3 regions of the Diaphorobacter ruginosibacter genome follow, and region 3 is predicted to be linked to each of the others. Evidence: predicted binding sites of a transcription regulator. Region 3 holds the regulator's gene; each other region holds the start of a gene.
What was found. Region 3 encodes FNR, which switches genes on or off when oxygen is low (the NO sensors DNR and NnrR bind a similar motif). Its sites were predicted from a motif close to TTGATNNNNATCAA; they were not measured.
Positions count from the first base shown of each region.

Region 1 (3,275 bases), 1.2 Mb from region 3:
AGCACGTTGCCGGTCGCCTTGGCCGCCGGCTTGGTGCAGGCCTGCTGGGCCTTGTGCTGACCGTGATGGGTACTGCCGCCAGCGCGCAGGCCTACGTGAACGGTTCGGTGAGCGGCCAAATCGCACCGGGCGTCTACGGCCGCGTGGACATCGGGAACGCACCGGCGCCTGCTCTGATCTATCAGCAACCCATGCTCATTGCGCCGCCGCCTGTGGCCGTGCCTGCTCCACCTGTCTATATGTACGTGCCGCCGGGACATGCCAAGCATTGGGGCAAACATTGCGCGCGCTATGGTGCCTGCGGGCAGCGCGTCTATTTCCTGAGGAACCCGCCACCGCACTGGCGTGGAGGAGGCGATCGGGATCGCTGGGATCATGACCGGCGCGACCGCCACCGTCATGACCGGCACGATCGGCATGATCGCGACCACTGGCGGGATCGTGATCGCGACCATGGCCATCATGGCCGTCATCGCGACTGAGGTTGAGGTAGATCGGGACAGGTACTACGATGGAGATTTCGTGACGTGACAGGCAAGGATTTGTTCGCCTTGCCGCTGCGAATCGACCCCAACCGGGTTTAAGCTTGAGGGCCATGGCCCACGTCACATTCTCCCCCCCATACTCGCCCGCGGATCAGGTAGCCAACCAGCTGCGTGACCGCGGGTTCGCTGTTTTGCAACCTGCCGATGTAGCCAGCTGGATCGGCTGTTCCCTCGAAGACCTGCAGAAACTGTCGGCCGCATGGAGCGACCTGCCGCCGGACGAGTTCCTCAAGGATGGCGGGCGCTACCGGCGTCGCCGGCATTCCTGCTTCGTGGTGGAAGGGCTCGAATACCAGCAGGTGCCCCATCGTGCCCACTGGCAGCCCGTGGAATACAACGCGCTGCATGGCGGCATGCAGCGCTGGTTCGAGCCGATGCGGGACGAGACGGTCGGCAAGCCCGTATGGGCACAGACCATGCGTGCCCTGGCGGCACTTTCACAAGCCGTAATCACCCCCGGCGCCGAACCCCAGAGTTGGCACATCGAGGCGCACCAGTTCCGCATCGATACGTCGGACGGCATCGGCCGGCCCACACCGGAAGGTGCGCACCGCGATGGCGTCGATCTGGTCGCGGTGTTCCTGGTGGACAGGCAGGACGTGAAGGGCGGCGAAACACGCATTTTCGAAGCCACGGGCCCGAATGGCCAGCGCTTCACGCTCACGGAGCCCTGGTCCGTCATGCTGCTGGATGACGCCCGCATGATCCATGAAACCACCCCCATCCAGCCGGCGGGCGAGAAGGGCTGGAGGGACACCCTGGTGGTAACCTGCCGCGCAGGCGGCTTTCAGAGCGAATGATTCCGTTGGCCGGGATGCCCATGGAGGAACCATGCGTATTTGATGTGCATCAAGCAATATGAGAAGCTGCAGCAGCACACTATCACTGATGTGTCGCGAGCTTCGCTTGCGTTGATCAGATCCAAAGATAAGGAGTATTCATGTTCACCAATATCCTCATCCCGGTAGATGGCTCGACCACCGCACTGTCCGCGGTTTCCAAGGCGGCAGGGCTGGCCAAGACCTATGGCAGCACTGTCACCGTGCTGTACGTGATCGATCCCTATCCCTTCACAGGCGTTGGCGCGGACTTTGCCTACGGTCAATCGCAATACCTGACAGCGGCCAGCACCGAGGCCAACACAGCGCTCGACACCGCCAAGAAGGCCCTGGAAGAGGCCGGCGTCGACAAGGTCAACGCAGTGGTGGGAGAAGGTCATGCGGTGCATGAAGGCATCATGCGTGCGGCCAAGGAAATAGGCAGTGACCTGATCGTCATGGGCTCCCACGGTCGGCGCGGCCTTGAAAAGCTGGTGCTGGGCAGTGTCACCCAGCGTGTTCTGGGCGTGGCCGATATTCCCGTGCTGGTTGTTCGGGAGTGACCATCGCTGGCATGCGGCGCATGCCTTGATGAAGCAGAACGGCCCCTCGGGGCCGTTTTTCCTGGAGGCTTTCAGCCTCCGAAGATGCGCGTGAGCCAGCCCTTCTTGTTCTGGCGTGCCTCGAGCTCCTGCAGCACCTCGGCCTTGATGCGGCGGGACTCCGCCGATGGGCCGGCACCTTGCTGGGCCATGCGCAGATAGGCCTTGGCCGTATCGATGTATCCGTGGTCCTCGTTGCGGATGTGGTTGAACAGCCAGCGCGAAAGCATGCCATGCAGCTCTGCCGTGACGTCCTCTCCGGCCTCGAAGCGCGTCTGCATCTCTGCAACGCGGCGGGTGAAGAGTTCGTGCACTTTCTTGTGCGGCCCGGAGAAGAGGTAGCCCGCACTCTCCATCAGGCTTTCCTCGAACACGAAGTGCGAGATCGTGTAGTCGACCATTTCGCCGATCACATTGCCGAGCGCTTCGCGATCGTGGGTGGAGCGCAGTTCATGCAATGTGTTGATGTATTCGACGATGCGACGATGTTGCCGGTCGATTTCATCGATACCGGTATCGAGCTCGGGTAACCAAACCAGCAAGGCCATATCTTCTCCAATCTCAGTGTCTGGAGAAGTATTCCTAATCGCCGTCAAGTCCACCATGATGTAAGTCATGCCTCAGCGATGTGCGGCCCCTGCATCGCGGGCTGCCAGGGCCGCGAACAGACTGTGTTCTTCCGCGCCGGCACAAGCTACATTGGCGCGGAAGAGGTGCGCGATGATTATTCGATCTTCACGCCCGAAGCCTCGACGATGCCCTTCCACTGGGTGTATTCGGTGCTCAGCAGCTTGCCGAAATCGGCTGGCGACATGGCGAGCGGCTCCGCGCCCTGGGCGTGGATGGCAGCCTTCATTTCGGGGGTGGCCAGCAGCTTGTTGATCTCGGTGTTGAGGGTGGTGACCACATTGGCGGGCGTGCCAGCCGGAGCCATCACGCCATACCAGGTGCTCACGTCAAAGCCCTTGTAACCCGACTCGGCGATCGTCGGCACGTCGGGCAGCGACGAGCTGCGCTTGGCGGACGTGACGGCGAGCGGGCGCAGCTTGCCTGCCTGGATCTGGGCCATGGCGGACGGAACCGACGACACCAGAAGGTCCACATTGCCGGCCAGCGCATCCATCATCGCGGGGTTGGAACCCTTGTAGGGGACGTGGCTCAGCTTGATGCCGGCAGCCTTCTCGAACAGGTCGCCGGCCAGATGGATCGATGTGCCGTTGCCTGGCGAGCCATAGGTCACGGACCCGGGATTGGCCTTGGCTGCGGCCACGACATCGGCCAGGGTCTTGTACTTGGAGTTGGCGGACGTG
Region 1 is NZ_CP060714.1:2,355,977-2,359,251, forward strand. It holds gene H9K76_RS10645 (hypothetical protein) at 66-482, shown strand; gene H9K76_RS10650 (2OG-Fe dioxygenase family protein) at 596-1,345, shown strand; gene H9K76_RS10655 (universal stress protein) at 1,486-1,926, shown strand; gene H9K76_RS10660 (bacteriohemerythrin) at 1,998-2,513, opposite strand; gene H9K76_RS10665 (Bug family tripartite tricarboxylate transporter substrate binding protein) at 2,690-3,275, opposite strand, start outside.
Region 1: H9K76_RS10655 (universal stress protein) is a predicted target of FNR. The motif match lies at 1,385-1,398, and genes of this name have one in related genera.

Region 2 (3,275 bases), 1.9 Mb from region 3:
CCACCCGACAGGCCGCTGCCGCCCTCCCCCAGGCTGATCGCCGGGCGATGGGCCAATGCCTGCGACAGCTCCGCCGCTTCAACCGCGCGGCGCACGTCCCGGGCGCTGACGTCACTGCGCCCCAATCCCACGTTGCGCAGCACCGATCCCGCAAACACATGCGAATGCTGTCCCATCCAGCCGATGCGCGCGCGCAGGCGCTCGGCATGCTCGTCATCCATCGGCACACCGCCGATGCGAATGCTGCCATGCTCTAGCGGGATCAGGCCCGCCAATTGCGCCAGCAGCAACGACTTGCCCGCGCCGCTCTTCGCCCACAGCGCAATGTGCTCGCCCGCGGCGATGCACTCGCTCATTTCGGAAATCACGGCGGCATGCCCCGGCACGCCCACCTGCAGTGCATCGATGCGCACATCGACCGCGCGCGCAGCGGCTGGCTCATCGGGTTCCATGACGGCACCGTCCGCAACGCCGCGCGTGCCATGAGAAGTCTCCCCTGCTCCCGGCAGCGGCATGGCCTGGCGCTGGAGCTCGCCAAGCGTCTTCATCGCAGCCTCGCCGGCTGCCTTGTCATGCCATACGGCGGACAGTTCACGCAGCGGGTCGAAGAAGGCCGGCGCCAGCATCAGGACGAACAGGGCCTGCGCGAGTTCCAGCTTGCCGCCCCATGCGCCAAACGCAAGCGTGCCCAGCAGATGGAAGCCGACATAGACGGCGACCATCGCCACGCCGAGTGCCGAGAACAGCTCCAGCACGGCGGACGACAGGAACGCGATGCGCAGCACGCGCGTCGTGCGTGTTCGCAGCGATTCTGCGTGCGAGCGCAGGCGCTCCGCCGTGGCATCGACGGCCCCGAGCGCGCGCAGTGTGCTGAGTCCCCGCAGCCGGTCGAGCAGAAAGCCGTTCATGCCACCGATCTCCACCATCTGTTCCTCGCTGGCCGCGCGCGCCCGCCAGCCCACGATCGCCATGAACAGCGGAATCAGCGGAGCGGCCAGCAAGAGGATCAAGGCAGCCACCCATGAGAAGTACGCCACCGCGCATGCAATCGCAAGCGGCACGCAGCGCACCTTGAACATCGCCGGCTGATACCGAGAGAGCCACGGCACGATGGCCTCGGCCTGCTCCGCCATCGCACTCGCGGCCTGCCCTGAGGGTGCCTGGGTACTGTCCATCGGCGACGTCCTGGCGAGCGCGTGGACCACCTCTTCGCGCAGTCTGCTCAACTGCCGCCGTGCCGCTTTCTGCGCGCGCTGCATGCCTGCGCCATCGAACAGGGCTCGCAGCACGCCGATCACCAGTACGCCGAGCGCCAGGGGCGCGACCTGAGCCATGGCACTGCCCGCATCGGAAGACGCAACGGATGTGGATCCGGATGCGGACACCGCCATCACCTGCACCGCCTGCGCGATCAGCCAGGCCTGCGGCAACCACAGCAAGGCCGCCAGCACTTGCAGCACGGCACCCGCACGAGCGGCCCCTGGGGATGCCGCTGTCTGGCTGAATGGCGATGAAACCCTGGTGTGACTGGACATGAACCCTTCGTCTTGCGAGCCAAAGCTCATAAGCATTAATTGATACTAGGGTTAACACTATCTCTCAAATACTCACAGCACGGGGGAAGAAATACGGCATGACTTGATTCAAGTTAAGACGGAAATGATGGCAAATTCTCGATTGATTGACTTTTACGAAATTCAGTGCCGTCTCAACTGACAACTGTTTAATTCGGCGCAAGACGCTGGATAGAAATATGAGCTTGGCTTTTTGGAGCCCTGCCCTGTGATGACCACCTGCCGCAACGGTGCCATGAGCGATCACTCATTCGACAATGAACATCAATCACGAGATAGTGATGTGGCACCGGAATGCGCCTGACGGCACAGGCCCGTCGCATACCAGGAACCGAGTCATCAAGGGATTTTTCACATGGCAAGCGCAGAACCGGATGGGCTCATCATCCGCCGAGCAACCGACACCGATGCCGTAGCGGTACTGGGCCTTTTTGATGAAGTCATCGCCTGGTTTGTCGAGATCGGCAATGCCGGGCAATGGGGAACCCAGCCATGGTCCAGCCAGCCGCAGCGGGTGGAGCGAGTCAACGAGGCCTGCGCACTGCCCGGAGCATGGATCGCACAAGCGCAGGATGGCTCCATCCTGGCCGCCTTGGTGCTGGGCGATGCCATGCCCTATGTCCCGCCTGCAACAGAGCCCGAAATCTACGTGCGCCTGCTGGTCGCCTCGCGCCGCCCGGCTGCGCGGGGCATCGGCCGTCGCCTGATGGCTTTCGCGGAGGATCAGGCCAGGACCGCAGGAGTGGGTGGCTTGCGCGTCGACTGCTACGGAGGAGGCTCCGGCGCCTTGGTGCGCTTCTACGAGTCCTGCGGCTACGAGCGCCTCTCGACATTCCTGGTGGAAGGCTGGCCCGGTCAGCTCCTCGGGCGCAGCCTGTGATCAATGTCTCGCGTCGAACATGTCGCGCCCCACCTTCCGCCATGCATTGCAAACCGCCTCAAGGAAACCATGAGCGTCGATACCCTGAAGAACAGACTGCGCAGCCTTCCGTCGTTGAAAGGCCCGTTTGCCGAAGTCGGCATGACCTGCCTGCCCGGCACGCCCCAGCAGGCCTTCGGGCTCTGGTTGCATGAGGCGATCCAGGAAGGAGTGAAAGAGCACCATGCCATGACCTTGTCCACGGTGGATACGGATGGCTTTCCCGATGCCCGGGTCCTGATCCTGAAGAATGTTGATGACCGTGGCTGGCACTTTGCCATCAAGGCCTCCAGCTCCAAGGGCCGGCAGCTCGAAGGCAATCCGCGGGCGGCGCTCACGTTCTACTGGCCGGCATTGGGACGCCAGATTCGACTGCGAGGCCATGCAATCGCCCTGCCCGAAGCCGAGTGTGCAGATGATTTTTCGACGCGGCCGCAAGGCTCGAAGATCAGCGCCATCGCCTCGCTGCAAAGCGAGGTGCTGGCCACGCCGGATGATCTGTCCAGGCGCCTGAAGGAGGCTCGGCTCTGATTCCCGGTGAGGGGAAATCCCTCAATCTGCCAGTTGCCGCTCGATCTCCCGGCGCGCATCCCGCACGAATGCGCTGACGGCCTCGGGACTGGACGGCAGTTCGTCCCGCGCCACTCCCAGGTAGGCCTCCCGGGCGTTGGCGACAACCGGCCTGTGCCGTTCATCCACCTGCCCGAGCACCCATGTGGCGGCCTCCTGCTTTGAGCAGATGCGGCCCGTGCATGCGGTGAACCAGCACCGCGCCAGCGCAA
Region 2 is NZ_CP060714.1:1,584,088-1,587,362, reverse strand. It holds gene cydD (thiol reductant ABC exporter subunit CydD) at 1-1,535, opposite strand, end outside; gene H9K76_RS07205 (GNAT family N-acetyltransferase) at 1,930-2,454, shown strand; gene H9K76_RS07200 (pyridoxine/pyridoxamine 5'-phosphate oxidase) at 2,524-3,024, shown strand; gene H9K76_RS07195 (aminoglycoside adenylyltransferase family protein) at 3,046-3,275, opposite strand, start outside.
Region 2: cydD (thiol reductant ABC exporter subunit CydD) is a predicted target of FNR. The motif match lies at 1,639-1,652, and genes of this name have one in related genera.

Region 3 (3,275 bases):
AGGCAGCGGCAGTTCATCGGTCACGATGCGGCGCTGCGGCTTGAACCGCTCCGGCAGATGGGCATAGGCGTAGAGCGCGATGCGGTCCGGACGCAGCTCGCACACCTGCGCCAACGTGCGGTCGAAGGACTCGGGGGTCTGGCGCGGCAGCCCATAGATCAGGTCGACATTCACCGAATGGAATCCGATCCTGCGCGCTTCCTCCACCAGCCGGAAGACCTGCTCGGCGGGCTGTATCCGGTGAACGGCCTTCTGCACCTCGGGATCGAAGTCCTGCACACCGAAGCTCAGGCGGTTGAAGCCCAGTTGTCGCAAAAACGCCAGGCGATCATTGTCGACAGTCCGCGGGTCGATCTCGATGGAGTATTCGCCATCCGGAACAAGAACGAAACTCCGGCGGATCATGGACATCAGGTCCTGCAGGCCCTCATCGGTCAGAAATGTTGGGGTGCCTCCACCAATATGCAGCTGGCTCACATGCTGGATGACACCACAGTGCTCTGTGTGCAAATCGATTTCTCGACTCAGATAGCGAAGATAGGCTTCCGCCCGCTCCGGATGTTTGGTGATAATCTTGTTGCACGCACAGTAATAACAAAGCGATTCACAGAACGGGACGTGCACGTAGAGGGACAAAGGCAACGCCTTGGCATTCGAGCCGATGCGTCGCTGTTGTAGAGCGAGGATATAGTCGTCTTGACCGAACGCTTCCACGAAGCGGTCTGCCGTTGGATAGGACGTATAGCGGGGCCCAGACACGTCAAATTGACGGATGAGATCTGATGTGACAACAGTCATAGCGAATTCCAAAGGTTCGCCGCTACTGTGCCGCAGCCTCCGGAGAATGTCCTTGACACAGGTCAATCCAGTTTTCATGTTGACTGGGACAATGCATCCTGTTTTTCCTATATGCCAACGGCAGAGGCGAGTGGAACTCAGTCCACTTTTCGGAAGCCGATAACTTGTACAAGGCGCCATTGCAAATGACACCGCAAACCATCAAAGTCGCATGCTCCAATTGCAACCTGCGAGAACTTTGCATGCCTCTCGGGCTGTCCGAGGAGCAGCTGAAACGACTTGACGAAATCGTCGCCGTGCGCCGCAAGGTCAAGCGCGGAGGGACGCTGTTCCGCAATGGCGAGCCTTTCACGTCCCTGTTTGCCATTCGCACGGGTTTCTTCAAGACCTGCGTGGCCACCGAAGACGGCCGCGACCAGGTGACAGGCTTCCAGATGGCGGGAGAAATCATTGGCCTTGACGGCATCGTGAGCGACCGCCACACCTGCGATGCAGTGGCGCTGGAAGATGCCGAGGTCTGCGTCATGCCTTTCGACAACATCGAAGAGCTGTCGCGCGAGGTCAAGGCCCTTCAGCACCATGTGCACAAGATCATGAGCCGCGAGATCGTCCGCGAGCATGGCGTCATGCTGCTGCTGGGCAGCATGCGCGCTGAAGAGCGCCTTGCCGCATTCCTGCTCAATCTCGTGCAACGCCTTCACGCGCGTGGCTTTTCCCAGTCCGAGCTGGTACTGCGCATGACACGCGAGGAAATCGGCAGCTACCTGGGCCTCAAGCTCGAGACCGTGAGCCGCACCTTCTCCAAATTCGTCGAGGAAGGCGTGGTGGAGGTCAAACAGCGCCACGTCCGTATCCTGGATGCCGGTGCACTGCGCAATATCGTCAACAGCCAGCAAGCTTGCCATTGAGTCATTGAGTCATGGAGCTGCTGTGAAGTCACGACAGCTGCCGCCCGATGAGCCCGCGCCTTGGAGCGGCACGGCTCATCGGGGGGAACGAAAAAAACACGGAGCGGGTGCAATCAGCATCCTGGCAAGTCAACAAGGCTGAAGCAATTCCCAGGCGAAAGAGCGAAGTCCGCCGTTGACGTAATTGCCTACAAGCCCTCTGCATGAATCAAATCGACACATGCCAGCGGACTCGGGCGATCTGCGTTGCGTTGAAATCGTCGCACCAGCTGCTTGCCGCACCACTCGTACAGAGGGGCCTTGATTTCCCCCTACCCTATCGCTACGACAACAACGTCACGCGGAAAACTTCGCGCAATCCGCCGGCCTCTCATCACAAGGTACCGGGCAGCGATTGACCTCGAATGGCGAAAGCGAGAGCAGCGTCGTCAAGCCGCTTGCCACCATGATGATGGCCCAGAACGCAAAGAAGGCCAGCGTGTAGACACCCTGCCTGGAGAGGTTCACCGGCTGGTCAAACCATTCAAGCGCCTGCGGATCCACGAAGGCGAACACCAGCATTTCCAAGACGGCCGCCATCAGAAAGGCCGGCCAGGCGATCCACATGAGTCGTTGTGCTTTCATCGTCTTCCCCGTTGATTGGCGTTGTTCGCTCGTCCTCTTCATCCGAGCATGGATGGGTCATTCGCAGATTGCCGGCCAGAGACCAGTGCTTGTGAGCTCATGGGTAAGGGAACACATTTGATGGGTGTCCATTGATCTGAGTCATAGGCGCTGGCGCATTGAAGCGATTCTCTTCCATCCCCCATCGATGCAATGCACGGTATCACTGCCTTGCCGTGCTGTACATAGCACAAGCCCTGCCTGCAAAGCCCTGCCATGATCTGTGGCCTGCCGCTCTACCGCTTCACGCATTCCAGCACTCACTGGTCTGCAGGACGCATGGAGTCGTCGTCGGTAGCCGCATGGTTGCGCCCCTTCACCGCAGGCATCATGCTTCGTTCCTGTCCCTGCTGCCTGAGCGTCTCATTGATGTTCAAGCCCCGCTGGTAATAGTCTTCTTCCACGACAGGATCGGGAGTGCGGATCGCAATCCACAACGTGATGAAGCCGGCCACCACCACGATGGCCGGGCCCGCAATGATCATCCATACCATGCCGAACCGCCACCAAGGCTGCGCGGCGGCCGGCGCATCCTTCGATGCATTCAATGAAGTATCAACCGTAGTCTGCATTTTTCAAGCTCCTTGAAGGCGGGCCGCTTCCATAGCGATGCACGGGAAGTTGCCCGCATGATGTTTTCGTTAGCGCGGCACAAGAAAGACAGACTTCTCGATCACCTTGGCCTGATCCTCTTGCGCACTCACCTCGAACAGCACCTTGTGCGATCCGGACGCCGCGCTGCCATAGGGAATCTGCAGCCGCACCAGCACCCACCTGGATTCGGCAGGTCCCACTTCGATACGGGGATCAGCCACCACCTCCACGCCATCGAGCCCTGTTGCACCAATGTGGTAGCTGCGCGTCTGCTCTGTCGCGTTCATGATCTGCAGCCGATAGACATTCTCG
Region 3 is NZ_CP060714.1:3,512,208-3,515,482, forward strand. It holds gene hemN (oxygen-independent coproporphyrinogen III oxidase) at 1-798, opposite strand, end outside; gene fnr (fumarate/nitrate reduction transcriptional regulator Fnr) at 984-1,706, shown strand; gene H9K76_RS15975 (hypothetical protein) at 2,043-2,330, opposite strand; gene H9K76_RS15980 (FixH family protein) at 2,630-2,941, opposite strand; gene ccoG (cytochrome c oxidase accessory protein CcoG) at 3,011-3,275, opposite strand, start outside.